Regions from separate parts of the Mesorhizobium sp. NPDC059025 genome, predicted to be linked through region 2. Evidence: predicted binding sites of a transcription regulator. Region 2 holds the regulator's gene; each other region holds the start of a gene.
What was found. The regulator PhoB, encoded in region 2, activates phosphate uptake and scavenging genes when phosphate is short. The targets are predictions, from matches to a motif close to TGTCATNNANCTGTCAT.
Positions count from the first base shown of each region.

Region 1 (4,179 bases), on a different contig from region 2:
GCGGCGCCATCCTCGGCGGGACGCGAATCCTTCACCTGCGTGTCTTCGGACTGGCAATAGGGACAACGCATGGCGGGCCTTGGCTAACGATTCTGATTGGGCGCGAGGCTAGAGTGTTTCCAACAAAGTAGGAAGCGCGGAAGCGGAATCCAACAGCATCCCCATCCGCTAATTTCCCACCCCGAGAAAAGCCGCCTGCACGCGCGCATTTCCTTTTGAAGAACTTGCCAATCCATTCGTGCCTAATGGAAAACATGACAAAACTGGCGGTTCTCATCATGAAAACCGCCAGTTTCTGGAACCAGAATAACTACGTTCTAAAGTTTGCGCAGGTGCAATTCCATACGTCCCGTTCGCCTCCGTCGCGATCAGGCGGATGCCCTTCCCCGAGAGGAGGAAGGGCCGAGGTCATCAATCAGCCAGCTTCAACGCATCGCGGATGGTGAAGAACATGTCGGTCTGGTCCGTCAGGCCGGCAAAATTGGCGGCATGGGGACCATAGGCCGCGACGCGTAGCTGCGCGCCGGTATGTTCCTGATCGTTTTCATCTTCCGACGTGCCATAGTTGATGGTGAGCACTGTACCATCCTTGGTGTTCAGAACCTGAGTGAGACCAGTCGACTTGGTCTCGTTCGGGATGATCTGGCTGGTGTGGGCGTGGTCGGCGGTGACGATGACCAGCGTCTTGCCGTCGGCCTTGGCGAAGTCGAGTGCAACCTGCACGGCTTCGTCGAGATCGACCGTCTCGCCGATCTGGCCACATGGATTGGCGGCATGATCCTGCTTGTCGATCGAAGCACCCTCGACCTGCAGGAAGAAGCCCTTCTCGTTGGTCTTGAGCAGTTCGATCGCCTTGGTTGTCATCGCGGCCAGCGTCGGGACAGTTGCGGCGCGTTCGCCGTTCGGTTCGCAGGTCACCACCGGCTGGTCGATGTTACCGTGATGAGTGGCCTTCGGGCCCTTCCAGCGCACAGGCATGTTGCCCTCCGAGAACAGGCCGAGCACCGGCTTGTCGTTGTTGGCAGCGGTCAGAGCCTTGAGCTCGTCGGCATTGGTCACGATCTGGAAACCGCGTTCCTTAGCCTGGTCGAGCAACGTCTTGTCCTTCCAGTCCCCGGCCTTGGCGGTCTCGCCGAAGCTCTTTGCGCCACCACCCAGCACAACGTCGGCGCGCGTGTTCAGCAACTGCTCTGAAATCGAACCGAGGCCGCCGTTCTCCAGCGCATTGGTCGGGCATTTTTCAGCGGTCGCGGTTGGGCCATAGCATTTGCGCTGCGTGACATGGGCAACCTGCACGGCAGGCGTGGCGTCCTGGATCTCGGCGGTGGAGACATTGCCCGTGCCGATCCCGGCGACCTTGGCCAGCTCGATCAGGGTCTTGTGCGGCTTTTCCTGGATGTCGACGGAGATGGCGCCGTTGTAGGTCTTGGTGCCCGTAGCCCAGGCCGAGCCCGAGGCGGCGGAATCAGTGACATAGCTCGGCTTGCCGCTCTTCTTGTCGAGCGCATAGTGCGTGTACTGACCCGTAACCGGTAGCGCATCGATGCCCTTGAAGAACCCGCCGGCGCCTTCGGCAACGTTACGCGCTACCGTGATTTCGGAATCGCCCATGCCGTCGCCGATGAGCAGGATGACGTTCTTCACGTCGCCGCCCTGGATGTACTTCTGAAATTCCGCGGTGGCCTCTCCGGTCAGGCGCCTTGCGCCCCCTTGCTGGGTGATGTCCCCCTTGGCGCCACGCTCAAGAAAAGCATCGGCGGCCCCCTGCCCGTAAACGGTGCCAGAAACGAGAAGCGCGGAAAACGCTGCCGTGGCCAGCAGCGAGCGCCTGATGAGATTGGTCATGATCATCCATCCTTCAAAACGGTGATAAGGGTCCCCCGAGACCCATCCCCTCTCCGTTTTGTTGGAAAGCCATGACCGGCAGATGACAGCCGGGCAACGGCTGGATGATCATCCCCTGCTCTGCGCTGAAAAGCCGATTCAGGCTGATGCACAAACCGCAAATGATGCGGGACCCAAAAACAAAAAGGGACCCACGAGGGGTCCCTGAATGTCTTTCAACAAGTCCGAAGGGCTTAGGCCGCCTCGGTCTCGGTCGCTTCGGCTTCGACACGAGCGCGGTCGGCAGCGCCCTTGGCCGAGGTATCACGATCAACGAACTCGATGACCGCCATGGCGGCGTTGTCGCCCTTGCGGAAACCTGCCTTCATGATGCGCAGATAACCGCCGTTGCGCTGCGCATAACGCGGTGCAATCGTATCGAACAGGCGCTTCACGACCGGCTCATTGCCGATCTGGGCGATGACCTGACGACGGGCGTGCAGGTCGCCGCGCTTGCCGAGCGTGACGAGCTTCTCGACGATCGGACGCAGGTCCTTCGCCTTCGGCAGGGTGGTGACGATCTGCTCGTGCTCAATCAGAGACACGGCGAGGTTGGCGAACATCGACTTGCGGTGGCTTACGCTGCGGGCGAAGCGACGGCCTTTGAAACCGTGGCGCATGGCTCTTTTCCTTCTTCAGTTGTTCAAGAGGCCACGGCCTCTGATGGTTTTCCGCATGACCGTCGGATCAGCGGCTCTCACCGCCGATCCTTGGAGTTCATGCTCAATATTGGTCTTCGTAACGCTTTGCGAGGTCTTCGATGTTTTCCGGCGGCCAGTCCGGCACTTCCATACCGAGGTGCAGGCCCATCGCTGCCAGAACTTCCTTGATCTCGTTCAGGGACTTGCGGCCGAAGTTCGGCGTACGAAGCATCTCCGCTTCCGTCTTCTGGATGAGGTCGCCGATGTAGACGATGTTGTCGTTCTTCAGGCAGTTGGCCGAGCGCACCGACAGTTCCAGCTCGTCGACCTTCTTGAGGAGCGACGGGTTGAAAGCGAGTTCGGTGACAGCCTCAGCCGCCACTTCCTTCTGCGGCTCGTCGAAGTTGACGAACAGCGAAAGCTGGTCCTGCAGGATGCGAGCGGCGAAAGCCACCGCGTCCTCACCGGTAACCGAACCATCGGTCTCGATGGTCATGGTCAGCTTGTCCTTGTCGAGCTCTTCGCCGTGGCGGGTGTTCTCAACCTTATAAGAGACCTTCTTGACCGGCGAGTAGAGCGAGTCGACCGGGATCAGCCCGATCGGCGCGTCTTCAGCGCGGTTGCGTTCAGCCGGCACATAACCCTTGCCGGTGTCGACGGTGAACTCCATCCGGATCTCCGCGCCCTCGTCGAGGGTGCAGATGACGTGGTCGGGGTTCAGGATCTCGACGTCGCCAACGGTCTGGATGTCACCAGCCGTGACGGCACCCGGCCCCTGCTTGCGCACGACCATGCGCTTGGGACCATCGCCTTCCATCTTGATGGCGATTTCCTTGATGTTCAGCACGATATCGGTCACGTCCTCGCGAACACCGCCGATGGACGAGAATTCATGCAGCACACCATCGATCTGCACGGCGGTAACAGCCGCGCCACGCAGCGACGAAAGCAGCACGCGACGCAGCGCGTTGCCCAAGGTCAGACCGAAACCGCGTTCCAGCGGCTCTGCGATCAGCGTCGTCAGCGTCTTGCCCTTCGACGAGAAGTCGATCTTGTTGGGCTTGATCAGTTCCTGCCAGTTCTTCTGGATCATTTTCTACCCTTCCGTTTCCCCACCACCATCCAATCGTGGCGGGCGACCTGGAAACCATTCGGGAACGCACGAGGCGTTCCCGGTGGCATTCGAAAAGCTATTAGACGCGGCGCTTCTTGCGCGGACGGCAGCCGTTATGCGGGATCGGCGTCACGTCACGGATCGAGGTGATGGTGAAGCCGGCGGCCTGCAAAGCGCGGAGCGCCGACTCACGACCCGAACCTGGACCGCAAACCTCGACTTCGAGCATGCGCATGCCGTGTTCCTGCGCCTTCTTGGCGACGTCTTCGGCGGCCATCTGGGCAGCGAACGGGGTCGACTTGCGCGAACCCTTGAAGCCCTGGGCGCCAGCCGATGACCAGGCAATCGCATTGCCCTGTGCATCGGAAATGGTGATCATGGTGTTGTTGAAGGTCGAGTTGACGTGAGCGACACCCGACGAGATGTTCTTGCGTTCGCGGCGACGGACGCGTGCGGCTTCCTTGGCCATGGTAGTCCTTTCAGTTGATCTCTACACCGCCGTAATGCCAGCGGCTACACCTGGAGGCAGTCGGACTTCGG
Region 1 is NZ_JBHYIM010000002.1:259,738-263,916, forward strand. Features, by position in the region: gene nrdR (transcriptional regulator NrdR) at 1-71, opposite strand, end outside; gene phoA (alkaline phosphatase) at 412-1,845, opposite strand; gene rplQ (50S ribosomal protein L17) at 2,079-2,504, opposite strand; gene ACFWYE_RS05430 (DNA-directed RNA polymerase subunit alpha) at 2,608-3,618, opposite strand; gene rpsK (30S ribosomal protein S11) at 3,719-4,108, opposite strand.
Region 1: the regulator PhoB is predicted to act here: its motif matches at 1,917-1,933, upstream of phoA (alkaline phosphatase).

Region 2 (4,179 bases):
GAACGGCGCTGGTAGAAAGGGAGCCTGATATGAATATCATGACGGAAAAGACCCTCGAACAGGCAGTGAGCAGCCAGATGAGCGCCCAGACGAACGAAATCATCAAGATGCGCGGCGACAAGGTGACCGTGCACTACGGTGAGAAACAGGCACTCTTCGACGTCAATCTCGACATTCGCCAGAATCAGGTGACGGCGCTGATCGGCCCTTCGGGCTGCGGCAAGTCGACCTTCCTGCGCTGCCTCAACCGCATGAACGACACGATCGATGCGGCCAAGGTCGGTGGCAAGATCACCCTCGATAGCGAAGACATCTACGATCCGAAGATCGACGTCGTGGAACTGCGTGCCCGCGTCGGCATGGTGTTCCAGAAACCCAATCCGTTCCCCAAATCGATCTACGAGAACGTCGCCTACGGACCGCGCATCCATGGCCTTGCCAAGAACAAGGCGGAGATGGACCGTATCGTCGAATCCAGCCTGCAGAAGGCTGCAATCTGGAACGAAGTGAAGGATCGCCTCAACGAGCCCGGCACCGGCCTTTCCGGCGGCCAGCAGCAGCGTCTGTGCATCGCGCGCGCCATCGCGGTGTCGCCTGAAGTCATTCTGATGGACGAACCGTGCTCGGCGCTTGATCCGATTGCGACCGCCAAGGTCGAGGAACTGATCGACGAACTGCGCCAGAACTACACGATCGTCATCGTCACCCATTCGATGCAGCAGGCCGCCCGCGTCTCGCAGCGCACGGCGATGTTCCATCTCGGCTACCTGGTCGAGGAAGGTGCTACCGACAAGATGTTCACCAACCCCGACGACAAGCGCACGCAGGACTACATCACCGGCCGTTTCGGCTGAGTGAGCGATTGCTGCCGAGGAAAAAGAGGACATAGATATGGGCGAACATACCGTCGCATCGTTCGACGAAGAGCTCGGACAAATCAGCAGGCTCATCAGCGACATGGGTGAACTGGCGAGCTCGATGGTCGAAAGCTCCACCAAGGCGCTGCTGAAGTCAGACAATGGACTTGCCCAACGGGTCGTGTCGGACGATGCGATCATGGATGCGCGCCAGCGCGAGCTGGACACCAAGGCAATCACGCTGATTGCCAAGCGCCAGCCGATGGCGCAGGACCTGCGCGCCGTGGTCGGCGCCATCCGCATGGCCGGAGATCTGGAACGCATCGGTGACCTGGCCAAGAACATCGCCAAGCGAGTCGGCGCGGTCGGACAGGGCGCCACGCCGCGCGACCTTTCGCATTCGATCGACGCGATGGCCCATCTGGTGCTCGACCAGGTCGACGGTGTCGTCGAGAAATATGCGGCGAGGGACGCAGAGGGGCTCGCCCAACTGAGGGCTGACGACGAGCGGATCGATGTGAAATACACGTCCGTCTTCCGCGAGCTTCTCACCTACATGATGGAAGATCCACGCAACATCACGGCCTGCACGCACCTGTTGTTCTGCGCCAAGAATCTCGAGCGCATCGGTGACCATGTCACCAACATCGCCGAGAACGCCTTCTACGTGCTGACGGGCGAGCAGTTGCCGCCCAACCGGCCAAAGCTCGACGAGACGGCTGCTGCCGTTCCGGCGGCCTGACCACGGGACGGACGGCAAGATGATCGCGCCGCGTGTCATGGTGGTGGAAGACGAGGAGCCGTTGGGCGTCCTCCTCCGCTACAATCTGGAATCCGAGGGCTACCAGGTCGAGGTAGTAGCCAGGGGCGACGAAGCCGAAATCCGGCTTCAGGAAAATGTGCCGGATCTCCTGGTGCTCGACTGGATGGTGCCGGCAGTATCCGGCATCGAATTGTGCCGGCGGCTTCGGATGCGACCGGAGACCGAGCGCCTGCCGGTGATCATGCTGACGGCACGCGGCGAGGAAAGCGACCGTGTGCGCGGTCTGTCCACCGGCGCCGATGATTATCTGGTCAAGCCATTCTCGATGCCTGAGTTCATGGCACGCGTGAAGGCACTGTTGCGCCGCGCGAAACCCGAGGTGCTGTCTTCCGTGCTCAAGGTCGGCGACATCGTACTCGACCGCGAGTCGCACCGGGTCTACCGCAAGAAGAGCGAGATCCGGCTCGGGCCGACGGAGTTCCGGCTGCTGGAATTCATGATGCGGCATCCCGGGCGGGTCTTCTCGCGCAGCCAGCTGCTCGACAATGTCTGGGGCGAGACGATCTATATCGATGAGCGTACAGTCGATGTGCATGTCGGGCGCCTGCGCAAGGCGGTCAACAATGGCCGCATGCCGGACGTCATCCGCACGATACGCGGCTCGGGCTACGCCATCCGCGAGGATTGATCAGGGACAAGGCCGGTTCATCGCTATTGCGCCCTGATCGCCGGCTCAGACCTCCAGAAGCTGAGGGATGGGAGCCATCGGACCGCCAAGCGCGAAGATCTCCTGATCGATGAAGGTCAGCGCGCGCATGGCGCAGCCTTCGCGGATCAGCATCTGCTCCTTGGGTTCCGTATCAAAGACAATTGAATTCGAATGTTGTCCGCCGGCGGTCTGGGCAATTGCCCGCCGCAATGCCGGCTCGATCAGATCGAAGGCCGTTGCACCGATGCCGACAAAGGTTACCGGGGCAGGGTCGATGACGGCGAAAAGTGAACCGAGGCTGTAGCCGAGGGCTGTGCCTGCGCGTTCATAGGCCTCGCGTTCGGGGCCGACGCCTGCGCGTGCTTTTTCAGCCAGCCTCTGCATTTCGTCGTCGGGAATGTCAGCGGCCGGTTCGGTGTTTTCATCGAGCCCGTGGGCACTGCGCCAGATTGCATAGTTGCCGGCATAAGCCTCGACGCAGCCATGGCGGCCACAGCGGCATCGCGCGCCATTCGGCCGGTGGATCATGTGTCCGAATTCGCCGCCGGACGACTGGGTGCCGATGAACAATTCGCCATTGAGCACGATGCCCATGCCGATGCCGTGCGAAAGCAGAACGGCAATGAAGTCGTCACGATAGCGGTCCGTGCCGCGCCAACGCAGCGCGACCGCCATCATGTTGCAGTCGTTCTCGACGATGACGGGAATGCCAAAAGCGTTTTCCAGGATATCGGCAAAGGGGATATCGCCATGCGGGGTGATTGGCGTCCACAGCATGGTGCGCGCATGCGAATCTGCCGTGCCCTGAACTGCGAAAGCTATGCGCAGGACCCGATGTCTTGCCAGGCTCCGGTCGTGGAGCTGTCGCCGGACCATCTCGACGCATTCATCGACCAGCGCTTCCCGGGGCAGAGACAGTGTGTCCAGACGGCGTGTTTCTTCCGTCAGGACCTTGCCCGAATAGTCGATGGCTGCGGCCGTCAAAAGGTTGAGCGACAGAACGACCGTCAGCACAGCCGCTGCGCCGGGATCGAGCTGCAGGCCCACTTGCGGACGCCCCCGCTTCGATGCCGTCGGTTCACTGCGGCCCTCGCGCAGAATGCCCTCCGCGATGAGATCAGACGAAATCGCTGAAATGGTCGAATGGCTGAGGCCGGTGATGGCGGTGATTTCCGTGCGGGACGGCTCACCGGAGCGACGCACGGCAGCAATCACCATCGCGCGGTTCCTGCGGCGCAAATCGTCGTGACGGATCCCGACAGTCATGTCCTTGCCGTTCCTCCCCCGCCGGCCCCGTGGACACCGAGGCCGTTGCGCTTGGGCCGCCAATGGCGTTCCAGATGCGCTGTTCGTGCATAGGTCGATGCATGAGCGAATGCAAAACCCGTTTCGCTCCTGCCGTCGCGACAGCGCGCTCCTCCACAGATAGTGGCAGAACATGCCCTCGTCGTCACTATTATTTCGTGATCCGAAAAAAATATCGCGAAGGACTCGAATCCCGTTGACAGAAGGCTGTGCCTGCGCGATTATTTTTTCGAAGCTCGAAAAAAAGCTTCTCCAACGGCCAACGCACACAAGCGCGCCCTTGGGCGCGGGGAGGAAAAAATGAGGAAATTTACGGCCGCCATTCTGGCGGGTGCCGCCATGACGCTTGCGCTTTCCGCTGTCGCCGAAGCGAAGGACAAGGTAATCGGCGTGTCCTGGTCCAACTTCCAGGAAGAGCGCTGGAAGACCGACGAAGCCGCCATGAAAAAGGCGATCGAGGCGGCAGGCGACAAATATATTTCCGCTGACGCGCAGTCGAATCCCGGCAAACAGCTCACCGACGTCGAAAGCCTGATCTCGCAGGG
Region 2 is NZ_JBHYIM010000007.1:72,901-77,079, reverse strand. Features, by position in the region: gene pstA (phosphate ABC transporter permease PstA) at 1-15, shown strand, start outside; gene pstB (phosphate ABC transporter ATP-binding protein PstB) at 30-854, shown strand; gene phoU (phosphate signaling complex protein PhoU) at 892-1,599, shown strand; gene phoB (phosphate regulon transcriptional regulator PhoB) at 1,619-2,308, shown strand; gene ACFWYE_RS17970 (ROK family protein) at 2,354-3,595, opposite strand; gene xylF (D-xylose ABC transporter substrate-binding protein) at 3,935-4,179, shown strand, end outside.

Region 3 (4,179 bases), on a different contig from region 2:
ACGACGACGCGCCTCATTCCAAGCCTTTCCCGAAGACCTATGCCGGAAAAATCAGGCCGAGGCCTTGTCGATGTACTTCACGGCGTCGCCGACCGTGAGGATGGTCTCTGCCGCGTCGTCCGGGATTTCTACGCCGAACTCTTCCTCGAACGCCATGACAAGCTCAACCGTGTCGAGGCTGTCCGCGCCGAGATCGTCGATGAAGGAGGCCTGCTCCGTCACTTTGTCGGCATCGACGCCCAGATGCTCGATAACGATCTTTTTGACGCGCTCTGCGGTGTCACTCATGTTGGCATCCTTCGTTCTATGATCTGTCTTCGTTAGCGGGCACAATGCCGCTAATCAAGCTGAAAGATAGGCCGGGCTTAAACACAATAAACAAGGCCGGCTATTGCCCGAACCGCCGGGTTGCGGGCCGCATTACACGAAAACGGCCCAGCATCCAAGGCGCGAGCATCGTTTTTCCAAAGCCGCGACAACTCGCGGCCGCGAGTTAGATCATCGCCATGCCGCCGTTGACGTGAATGGTCTGGCCCGTCACGTAGGATGCTTCCTCCGAAGCAAGATAGGCGACCGCCGATGCGACCTCGGCACCCGTTCCCATGCGCTTGGCGGGAATTGCGGCCATGATCGCTTCTTTCTGCTTGTCATTCAGCTTGTCGGTCATGGCCGATTCGATGAAACCTGGAGCAACGCAATTGACGGTAACGTTGCGTGTGGCGATCTCTTGCGCCAGCGATTTGGAAAAACCGATCATGCCGGCCTTGGAGGCACAATAATTGGCCTGCCCCGGATTGCCGGTGACGCCGACGACGGAGGTGATGTTGATGATGCGGCCGTAGCGGCGGCGCATCATCGGATGCGTCAATTCCCGCGTCAGGCGGAAGACGGCAGTCAGATTGACTTCGATCACACTGTCCCAGTCGGCATCCGACATACGCACGAACAGACCATCCTTGGTGATGCCTGCGTTGTTGACCAGGATATCGACGCCCTCGAGATCAGCCTCCGCCTTCTGGCCCAGCGCCTTGACCTCGTCGCGGTCGGACAGGTTCGCCGGGAAGAGCTTAACGCGATCGCCAAGTTCGCCGGCGAGTGCTTCCAGCTTTTCCACACGCGTGCCATGCAGGCCGACCGTCGCACCCTGCGCGTGAAGTATCCTGGCGATGGATTCGCCGATGCCACCCGAAGCTCCGGTGACGAGCGCCTTGCGGCCTGTCAGATCAAACATGTCTTGTCCCTTTCAAGCACACCCATCGCATGGATGGGGTCATCAGGTTGCTCAGGCCAGTGCGGCAATGGCTGCATCGACATCGGCAGGATTTCCCACCGAAGTCACAGCGATGTCACGGTTGATTCGACGCGCCAGGCCGGAAAGTACCTTGCCGGCACCGACTTCATAGAGCGTGGTCACGCCATTGGCAGCGAACCACTCCACCGTCTCGCGCCAGCGCACACGGCCAGTCACCTGCTCGACCAGCCGAGCCGCGATCGCATCGGGATCCTGAGTTGGCGAAACCGAGACATTCGAAATCACCGGAACAGCCGGCGCTTTCCTGGCGACATTGGCCAGGGCTTCGCGCATCGCTTCCGCCGCCGGCGCCATCAGCGCCGAATGGAACGGCGCCGACACTTGCAGCATCAGCGCTCGCTTGGCGCCCTTTTCCGTGCAGAGCCTGGCTGCGAGTTCGACAGCGGCCTTGGCGCCCGATATCACCAGTTGCCCACCACCGTTGTCGTTGGCAACCTGGCAGACGGATCCCTTGGCAGCTTCGGCACAGGCGGCTTCGACGTCGGGCTGCTCAAGGCCGATGATCGCCGCCATCGCACCTTCCCCGACCGGCACAGCCGACTGCATGGCATTGCCGCGAATGCGCAGGAGCCTTGCCGCATCGGCCACCGAGACGAAACCCGCGGCGGCAAGTGCCGAATACTCGCCCAGCGAATGGCCCGCGACATAGGCGACCTTTTCCTTCAAGGAAAAGCCACGCGCTTCGAGTGCTTTGACAGCAGCCAACGACACCGCCATCAGCGCTGGCTGCGCGTTTGCCGTCAGCGTCAGCGTCTCTTCTGGTCCATTCCAGATCAGAGCGGACAGCTTCTCCCCGAGCGCTTCGTCTACTTCTTCGAACACGCGACGGGCTTCAGGAAAAGCGTCTGCCAGATCCTTGCCCATGCCGACCGACTGGCTGCCCTGCCCCGGAAAGGTAAACGCGACCGCCATAACGAGCTCCAATTGCTTGATCTCGCCTGCCCTGTGCGCAAGGCCGGGCGACAAGTCAAGCCCGATGCAGCCTTCGCCTGCTGTGGCCAACAGTGCTTGGGAAGGCCAGGCGACGATCAATCATGATGAAAATCGAACACGATTCGTTTGCTGGCTCTTCTAAATTTCGCCACAGGCGCTAGCTTTTTGTGACATTTGAGTGACAGTTACGTGACGCTTTTGCAGTCGGGGGACTTGTAAGTTGGCGAAGGGATGGTCAGGGAGCGGCATGAACGCGCCAGAGCATAGACATGACACCGCCATACCCGGCTTGGAACCGGGTGAGAAAAGGCGTGCCGTGCGCTATTGCATGATGACATTGGTTGCGTCAGCCGTGCTGGTGTTCGCCATCGAGCTGATCTTTCGAGGTGATCTCGCCAGCACGTTCGGTTTCTTTCTTCAGCCGTCGAAGCCCGGCTGGACAACGGTCATCCTGTTCACGCTTATCCTGATTGGCATCGACGCGTTGCTCGGCCGCAATCATCAAAGCCTGATGATCTTCGCACCTTTGACCCTGGCGCTCGCCTTCGTCGGCCATCAAAAATCGCGCTACCTCGGCGATCCACTCTATCCGACAGATTTTCTTTACGTGCGCCAGATCATCGAATTGATGCCTCTGCTGGTAAAGGAACGGCCATGGACCGGTGTAGCGCTGGCGACCGGCATTGCCGGAACGCTGGCTTCGGTGGTGATGTTGTGGCGCATGTGGCGTCGTCGTGCACCGACCCTGCGCTACAGGGCGCGTCTCGCGCGCCTTGCCGTCGCAATCCCACTCCTCGCCTTCTTCGTCTCCATCATGGACTACGCGACCTTTTCATGGACGCGGGACCGCCTGCAGATCATCCCCATGATGTGGGACCAGAAGGAAAACTACAATTCCAACGGTTTCGCGCTCGCCTTCGCACTCAACGTGCCGATGGCACATGTCGGCGCACCCGCGGGTTATTCAGACAAGGCAATCGCGACCATCACGCGGCCTGAGGCGACCACGACAGTCCCGGAAGACAAGCCGGACATCATCATGGTGATGAGCGAATCCTTCTGGGATCCCACCATTCTGCCAGGCGTGTCGATCAAGCCAGATCCGCTGGGTGCTGTACGTCAGCTCCGTTCCGGGTCGATGCTGTCGCCAGAGTTCGGCGGCATGACCGCCAATGTCGAGTTCGAGGCACTGACCGGATTTTCCAACGCCTTCCTGCCGGCTGGGTCAATTCCCTATCAGCAATATGTGCGCGCTCCGGTGCCTTCACTCGCCACCTTCCTCAAGAGCGAGGGCTATTCCGCCAGGGCATTCCATCCGGGCACGAACTGGTTCTGGAATCGCACCGCGGTTTACGCCGATTTCGGCTTCGACGATTTCCAGTCGGAAGAGACCGCGCCTTTGGAAAAACGCGGACCGCTCGCTTCCGACGAGGCGATGACCGACCAGCTCATTTCCACCGCCGATGCTGCGGAGGAACCATTCTTCTATTTCGCCGTAAGCCTTCAGAATCACGGCCCCTATGAACCCAATCGCTACGCAGATGCTTCCCACACGGTTGAGGCGCCGATCAGCCAGTGGGCAAAGGATTCACTTCTGTCCTATGCGGAAGGCGCAGCTGATGCCGACCGCAACCTGAAACGCCTGATCGACTGGGCAGAAAAACGTGACCGTGCGACCGTAATCGTCTTCTTCGGCGATCACCTGCCGCCACTGGGCCCGGTCTACGTCGAAACGGGCTTCCTCAAGGACAATGTCGCGCCGCGCAGGGAAGCGCCCGATCAAATGAAGCTCCACCGTGAAACACCGCTGGTCGTCTGGTCGAACCGTACGGGTCTTGCCAAGGATATCGGCTCGGTCAGCCCTGCGTTCCTGCCTTATCACCTGCTCAAGGCCGCGGGCATCACGCACCCCTATTACACAGGCTTCCTCGGCG
Region 3 is NZ_JBHYIM010000001.1:601,601-605,779, reverse strand. Features, by position in the region: gene fabF (beta-ketoacyl-ACP synthase II) at 1-17, opposite strand, end outside; gene ACFWYE_RS02885 (acyl carrier protein) at 52-288, opposite strand; gene fabG (3-oxoacyl-[acyl-carrier-protein] reductase) at 494-1,231, opposite strand; gene fabD (ACP S-malonyltransferase) at 1,283-2,224, opposite strand; gene ACFWYE_RS02870 (LTA synthase family protein) at 2,574-4,179, shown strand, end outside.
Region 3: the regulator PhoB is predicted to act here: its motif matches at 2,424-2,440, upstream of ACFWYE_RS02870 (LTA synthase family protein).